DNA from 2 places in the Thermoanaerobacterium calidifontis genome. Region 1 is predicted to be linked to the other one. Evidence: riboswitches for the same ligand, from Rfam matches in the RefSeq annotation. Region 1 holds a riboswitch; the other holds the start of a gene.
What was found. A riboswitch is a leader RNA that binds a small molecule or an ion and turns the genes downstream of it on or off. The one in region 1 is predicted to bind thiamine pyrophosphate.

Region 1 (4,221 bases):
TCTTCTTTTCCTGTCGACACGACAACCGTATTTGTTAACTTTGCAAGTTTTACACAAGAATCAACATTTCCACTGTCATCTAAAGAATCTACACCTTTCACATTTGCACTTTCACCTGATAAAGCATTTATCTCACCGCCGTTTCCCTTGATAATGCTTATATCACCTATCTTTAAAAGCATGTTTACAAAATCAACCCTGCTTTTTATAGCAGCACATCCTACAGGGTCTAAAACAACTGGTTTTTTGTGGTCTCTCGCCGACACTACAGAATTGATTATTGTCTCTTTAGTTTCATTATTGATAGTACCTATATTTACGTACAAAGCATTCGAAATTGCTGTAAAATCGTACGCTTCGTCCGGTGACATTACCATCGCAGGAGATGCCCCTATACTTAGTAGTGCATTGGCATTATCGTTTATTACGACGTAGTTTGTTATAGCGTGGACAAGCGGCACTTCTTCTTTTAATCTTTCTAAAACTTTTATTGCTTCTTCAACCATAAATTTTCTCCTCTCTCTTATTTAAAGATTTCATAATTGGATAGATTACAGCAGTCAAAATAATCGTACCTATTGTGGGCGTTATAAACCATTTTGATAGATTTGTACCAAAATACGTAAGATAATTGTAGAATATCGTACCTACTGCAAAAGAAATCGTGGCAGGCACATTTAAGAAGCTATGGCTTTTGCTTTTCATCAAAAAGAAATCTTCAAATACAACCGTATATGCGGGAATAAATACACTTCCTATGGCGTACAAAAAGTTTTGGTAATTATCCATTGGGAACAAATATGCGGCAATAATCCCCACAATGGAATATATAATAAGCAGACTTTTTCTGCTTAATTTAGCTTTTACAATAGAAAGTGTTGAAATGGCAGCGGAATACACATCCATAAAAGTCGTTGTAACCGTCGACAAAAGTATAATAAGAAGCGGTACAATTCCCGTTTTTATTGATGCAAAATATGAGATTATGTCTTTTCCGCCTGTTTTCAAAGCCACATAAAGCCCTATAAAATACATGAAGCAGCTTGCTATGAAATATCCTGCGAATGTATATATAAAACTGGACTTTCCATCCTTAGCATTTATAGTGTAATCTCCTACCAGTGGAAGCCATGATACAGGCATAGCAACGGCAAGTTCCACTGCACCGCTGAAGCTCATGTCTCCGGCTACATATCCAACCTTTCCCGCCTTCAAATACAATACAACAAATATAGTCAAGATAAATAAAAGCACAACAGCAATATCGTTTATCCAGTAAGCTTCATTGTCAAAGAATAATGTCCACAATAAAACAGATATGCCAACGACAAAAATTCCAATAGCAGTAGACATGCCTATAGCACCGTTGAAAGCCTTTGCAGACTGTATTATCATTACAGCCGTCCAGCCAACCAATTGAAGCACATTTAAAAGCCCTATAAATACCATGCCTTTCTCGCCCAGGACACCTTTTGTGGACTCTATCGCAGGTTTCTTAACTCTAAAGGACATAAGCCCTCCTAAAGCAAAAAACAGAGTGCCAATGATGTGACCTAACAATATGCTTAAAATTCCTTTAGTTAAGCCTAATGGTGCAAAATACGAACCAGTAAAAACCTCTGCAATGGATATGGCCGCACCTGCCCATATTAAAAAAAGCGTTGAGTTTTTAATCTTCATAGTCAATACCTGCTTTCTTATAAAGATCTACTAAATGTCCTACAGGTCCTACACCTTTACCTATCTCAAGAGAATTTTTAATAGCCTCTGTTATGTAACTTTTTGCGTTTATTACTGCATCTTTCAAGCTTAATCCTCTACCAAGGTACGAAGCTATTGCAGATGAGTAAGTGCATCCTGTTCCATGTGTATTTTTGGTGTCGATCCTCTCCTGTGGCAAAAGTAAAAATTCACTTCCATCGTAGAATACATCAGTAGCATTTTCTAAAGAATGACCACCTTTTACAACGACAGCTTTTACACCCATATCGATGATTTTTTTAGCAGCCTCCTTCATGTCATCAATTCCCTCAATATTCATTCCAGTAAGCTCACACGCCTCCGGTATATTTGGAGTAATGATATCTGCCATAGGCAAAAGTTTTGTCTTTAATGCGTCTATGGCGTCTTCTTTTAGAAGGTAATATCCGCTTTTTGATATCATGACAGGGTCTAACACGACGTTTTTTGGATTCCATCTTTTAAGTGATGATGCAATAGCGTCAATGATATCTTGGCTTGATACCATACCTATCTTTACAGCATCTACCGCCGTATCATCAAATACGCAATCTATCTGCTTTTTGATGATATCAGCATCCATCTCTCTTACATCAAAGACACCTACCGTGTTCTGCGCCGTCACTGCCGTAATGACGCACATGCCGTATACTCCAAGAGCGCAAAACGTCTTTAAATCTGCCTCTATGCCAGCACCGCCAATGCTGTCAGAGCCTGCAATCGTAAGCAACTTCTTCACATCGATTCCTCCTTTTTTGTATGCCTTGAGGAAATACAAAATGAAAAAAGTGTGCCGGATAAGCACACTCAAAGTCCAATGTACTCCCTACGCCGGCATTATCCAGATCAGGTTATGGGTCATAGCAGAAATAGCTGCTAACTCTCAGCCGGGCTATCACCCCAGCTCCCCAGACAAAAATATTTACTTTTACTTTATTTTAACACAAATTATCTGACTTGTACAGGATATTTCACCATATCGTCAAATTTTCCTGTTGATAGCTGTACAGATTATAGTACACGCCCTTCCTATTCATAAGCTCCTCATGTGTACCTTCCTCTTCTATTCCATTTTCAGTAAGCACTATTATACGCTTAGCATTTCTAATGGTGCCCAATCTGTGGGCGATTATGAGGGTAGTCCTGTTTTTCGATAGATTTTCAATAGACTGCTGAATAATCGATTCACTTTTATTGTCAAGCGATGATGTCGCTTCATCAAGTATAAGTATTGGAGGATTTTTTAAGAACATCCTTGCAATAGATATTCTCTGCTTTTGTCCGCCAGACAATTTAACGCCTCTTTCGCCAATATACGTATCATAACCATCTTTTAGCTCCATTATGAAGTCATGGGCATTTGCAGCTTTGGCTGCATTGATTATTTCTTCGTCAGTAGCATCTAATTTGCCGTATGCAATGTTTTCTTTTATCGTGCCCGAAAACAAAAATACATCTTGCTGGACAATGCCTATATTTTCTCTAAGCGATGATAGCTTCACATCCCTTATATCTATACCGTCAATTTTTATGGAGCCTGCATCTATCTCATAAAACCTCGGTATAAGGCTTAGAAGTGTGGTTTTACCTGCACCTGAGGGCCCTACTATTGCCACTGTCTCTCCATGTTTTATCTTAAGATTGATTCCTGACAGTACTTCTCTTTTATTGTCGTAGCTGAATGTGACATTGTCAAACTCAATATCGCCTTTCACATCTTTTAACTCTATCGCATCTTTTTTATCTGCTATCTCTGGCTCTGTATCCATAAGCTCTACAAACCGCCTAAAGCCAGCCATACCCTGCTGGTACTGCTCTATAAACCGCAAAAGAACAGTCAAAGGTTGCAAAAACTGGCTAATGTATATTATGTATGCCACTAAGTCACCTGTATTTATGAGGCCTTTTGATATAAAGTAGCCACCTGCTGCAAGAGTAATCACAACTGATATATTAGAAAGAAAATTTACACTAGAATCAAATATGCCAATATGCTTAACCGCTTTTGACCTGGCACTTTTATACATGGAGCTTTTATTATCGAATTTTAGGTTCTCAAATTTTTCCCTTACAAATGATTTGACGACCCTTATGCCTGTAATGCTTTCTTCTAATGTGGCATTCATCTGTGCCTGCGTTTCACGGACATTTTTCCATATAATTTCAAACTTATTGTTGTAAATATACATGTATATAAACATAAAAGGTATTATGGTAAATACAACCAGTGTCAGCCTCACATCAATTGTAAGCAAAAGTATGAATGTGCCTATTATCCTTATGATAGACAAAAAAAGGTCCTCTGGACCATGATGTGCTACTTCTGCTATCTCATTTAAGTCATTGACAACCCTTGACATTATATAACCTGTCTTTGTGTTGTCATAATAGTTCATAGAAAGTTTCTGAAGATGTGAAAAAGCATCTTTTCTCATATCGTACTCTATGCTTACACCTAAAACATGGCCATAGTATCCTACT
Region 2 (4,221 bases), 970 kb from region 1:
TAGGAATTTACCGAATTACCATATTTTATTTATAGACCTTTTTCGACTTATCCAAAACCTCAAGCAAAATAAGGGCTATGATGCTTCCTGTCACTGTATTTATTAAAAATGGAGTTACAAAGAAAAATGCTCCCACATCTTTACCAATGATGTATTTGGCTATTGGAAATGCCACAAGGCCTCCTATTATCCCTGTACCAAAAACCTCCCCTAATGCAGCTAAAATCTTTTTCCCTGTCAATTTATATAAAATTCCTGCCAATAAAGCGCCAATCATGCTACCTGGAAAAGCCAATAGTGTTCCAGTGCCCATTATGTTTCTGATTATGGATATTGAAAACGCAATTAGTACTGCATATCCTGGGCCAAGTGTCACTGCAGATATGACATTAATTATATGCTGTATAGGGGTCGTTTTCGAAACACCTACAGGGAAAAATACAAAATTCGCAAAAACTACACCGATTGCAATCAGCATAGCTGAATAAGTAATCTTTTTTATATTCATTTACAATCCTCCCAATTTTTAAAAATCCTACTTTAACAGGCTTATATCTTCTCCTGTAATAACTCTATTCATGTTTCTCACAGCACACATATTTCCACACATTGTACATGTTTCACTATCATGTGGTAGAGATTCACTCCTGTACCTTCTCGCCTTTTCAGGATCTATAGCTAATCTAAACATTTCATCCCAATCAAGCTTTCTCCTGGCATAAGACATATCATTATCCCATTTTTCTGCATTGCGTATACCTTTTGCCAGATCCGCTGCATGGGCAGCTATTTTAGAAGCAATGATGCCTTCCTTCATATCTTCAATCGTTGGAAGTCTCAGATGTTCCGCTGGTGTTACATAACACAGGAAATCCGCTCCACTTGCTGCAGCAATTGCACCACCAATTGCACTTGTAATATGATCATATCCAGGTGCAATATCTGTTACGATTGGCCCCAATACATAAAACGGCGCACCATTACATAGCTTTTTCTCCAACAAAACATTTGCTTCGATTTCATTCAGCCTCATATGACCAGGTCCCTCAATAATCACTTGAACATTCCTTTCATAAGCTCTTTTTGCTAATTCTCCAAGGGTTATAAGCTCTTTTATTTGGCATGCATCTGTGGAATCATTTATGCAGCCTGGCCTCAATGCATCGCCAAGGCTTATCGTTACATCGTACTCAGCACATATGTCAAGAATATCATCAAAATACTCATAAAAAGGATTTTCCTTATCATTTAATTCCATCCACGTATATAACAAAGAGCCTCCGCGAGAAACGATATTTAGAAGTCTTTCATTTCTTTTGAAAATTTCCGCCGTCTCTCTGTTGATGCCTGCATGGATAGTCATAAAATCAACACCGTCTTGTGCATGCCTTTCGACGATCTTTATAAATTCTGAAGGAGTAATGTCTTTTAAATCTTTGTCATAATATCCTACAGCATCATATACTGGAACAGTACCTATCATGGCTGTAGAAATGCCTATCAATCTGTTTCTAAATTCGAAAGTTTTGCCATATGAACTTAAATCCATGATAGACTCTGCTTTCATTTCTATCGCCTTTTTTGCCTTTTCTAATTCTGCATCTACATTGTTGCAGTCCCTTGATACACCTAAGTTTACGTTTATTTTTGTTCTAAGCCCTGTCCCTACGCCTTCTGGACTAAGTGCTTCATGGTTTTTATTTGCTGGTATGACTACTTCACCAGAAGCTACCTTGCTCAGCAATAAATCCACTTCAATGTCTTCTTTTGCTGCCACAACATTCATCTCTTCTGTAATAATTCCTTTTTTTGCTGCATCTAATTGTGTAGTGTAATTCATCGCAGTCATCCTTTCATAAATTATTTTGTTTTGATACTTGTAAAATGAAGGGAGGAAGAAGGTTATATTCGAAAATATTGAATAAAAAAAGCCTTACCGCATGGTAAAGCTTTATAATCAAAAGCTTGCTTCCCTACGGTAGTATTAACTACATCAGGTTCTAAGGGTCAGGTTTTACCTTCTCAACCAAAATGGTTCCCCCGCAAACTAATTTCACAAGTATTAAATTTAATCTAATTATACTTTAAAACTCTAAAATTGTAAAGGTAATCGGGATTAAAAATCTAATTATTTAACATTCACAAACAGGCTTAACATTTATGTTTGACCTGTATTCAGTTTCTGACCAAAATATTCTATCTGCAACCATAGCTTCAGGGTTTAATTCTACACCCTTTAATATAAGCTCTTTAAATTTATTGTATCCAGCCCTGTCTATCAAGTGACCTCCATGGAGATATACTGGTTTATGATTCAATACCTCTGCTGAGAAATCTTGCCAATTTTTAAGTATGCCCAGCACTACATCTTCTGTTACCCAATTTAAGAAAATCTTTCCCATGCGAGGTGTCTGTTTTCCGGTTCTACCACCAATGAGGACTCTGTAGAATTTCTTAGGATTTCTAGACCAAGCACCTGTGGGACATACAAGTGCACACTCACCACAGCCAACACAGCAGCACGAATCTTTCTCGATTTTTCCATTTACCATGTATAAAACACCTGTAGCATGTTGTTTACAAGCCTCGATACATTTCTTACATCCTATACAACGATCGTAATCATATTCTGTTTTTGTAATGCCTATAATTCCAAAATCGTTGAAATGAGCCTTTGCACAGTCATTAGGACATCCGGCTATGCTTACTTTTATATGATAATCACTTGGAAAGATGATTTTTTCAATTTTTCTTGCAAGTAATGTTGTGTCTATATTTGCCTTTATGCAATGTTTATTTCCTATGCAAGCCATAATGTTTCTAGAACCTATCGTTGGATATCCATTGTCATCTACTTCCATGTCAACACCACAAAGGTCTACTTCTATCTCTTTAATGAACGTCTTTATATACTTATTGACTTCATCGATATATTCATACTTTATTCCAGGTATTGATAAAGTTTGTCTAACGCCAAGATGAAATTGTCCATTTCCCCATGTTTTTGCAATATGTTCTACATATGACAGATATTTAGCATCCATTACACCGCCTGGAACGCGCATCTGCAGCATGAATTCACCGCGGACTTTCGATTGCCTGTAACAATTTCTGCGGACTTTTTTTACATCTATATCATAGTTCATTACATACACCTCCACATTTAATCAAGTAAATCCTTCGCTTTTGTGTAGTTAAACACAGGACCTTCGAGGCAAACATACGTCTCGTTTATCTTGCAGTGACCACATTTTCCAATTCCGCAAGACATTTTTCTCTCAAAGGAAACCCAAATTTTATCTTCTGGTACCCCATTTTTCAATAATTCTAATGCTGTAAAATGCATCATTACTGGCGGACCAACGACAATGACATTGTAATCATCAAAGCTATCAAATGGTATTTTACTTATATGCTCTGTAACCAAGCCAACTTCAAATCCATCGACTTTTTTCTTATCAAGAGTATATATAGTGTTAAATTTTGTCTTAAAATTATTTAAATCGTCTTTAAACAAGACGCTATTTTCATCTTTAAAACCTGCTATAAAGTGTAGTGATTTTATTTCTTCCGAATTATCATAAAAATACTTAAGTAAGCTTCTAACAGGCGATACACCTGTACCACCAGCTATAACAACTAAGTCTTTTCCTTTATATTTGTTAACAGGGAATGAATTACCATAAGGTCCTCTCATGAATATCTTATCGCCAGGAGATAAGTTAAATATCTCATTTGTTACTTTTCCTACTTTTCTTATAGTAAATTCCATCCAATTGTCACCCATAGCGCTTATCGATATAGGTGCTTCACCTATCTTTGGAATGGAAATCTGAAAGAACTGCCCATGCTCTGCTTTTACATCAACTTCAACTCTAAATGTGTATTCCAAATTCGTCTCATGAACTATTTCAAGTATCTTATATGGCTTAGGCATGAAAATATTATTCATTTATGCTGCCTCCTTTACCCGACTTCAACTTTTCAACTTCATCGTATAAGCGATTTATCGTTGTCGAAAAGGATATTAACTCTGGACATCTTTCATCACAGCGACCACAACCGACACACATGTTTTCCGTTTTAAAGCGAGCTTTATAATCATATACTTTATGAAGTGTACGGAATCTCATCATTTCACCGGCAGTTTTTCTAAATACATGACCACCCGCCATCTCTGTAAAATCCTTGTGCATACAGCTTGCCTGCACTCTTCTTCTT

Region 2: another riboswitch for thiamine pyrophosphate. It lies ahead of thiC (phosphomethylpyrimidine synthase ThiC); the one in region 1 lies ahead of thiD (bifunctional hydroxymethylpyrimidine kinase/phosphomethylpyrimidine kinase).

What each region holds. Positions count from the first base shown of each region.
Region 1 is NZ_AP042436.1:1,823,114-1,827,334, forward strand. It holds gene thiM (hydroxyethylthiazole kinase) at 1-506, opposite strand, end outside; gene cytX (putative hydroxymethylpyrimidine transporter CytX) at 499-1,680, opposite strand; gene thiD (bifunctional hydroxymethylpyrimidine kinase/phosphomethylpyrimidine kinase) at 1,670-2,479, opposite strand; TPP riboswitch at 2,546-2,661, opposite strand; gene ACZ42G_RS09565 (ABC transporter ATP-binding protein) at 2,712-4,221, opposite strand, start outside.
Region 2 is NZ_AP042436.1:857,141-861,361, reverse strand. It holds gene thiW (energy coupling factor transporter S component ThiW) at 26-508, opposite strand; gene thiC (phosphomethylpyrimidine synthase ThiC) at 536-1,840, opposite strand; TPP riboswitch at 1,953-2,052, opposite strand; gene asrC (sulfite reductase subunit C) at 2,133-3,146, opposite strand; gene asrB (anaerobic sulfite reductase subunit AsrB) at 3,164-3,952, opposite strand; gene asrA (anaerobic sulfite reductase subunit AsrA) at 3,945-4,221, opposite strand, start outside.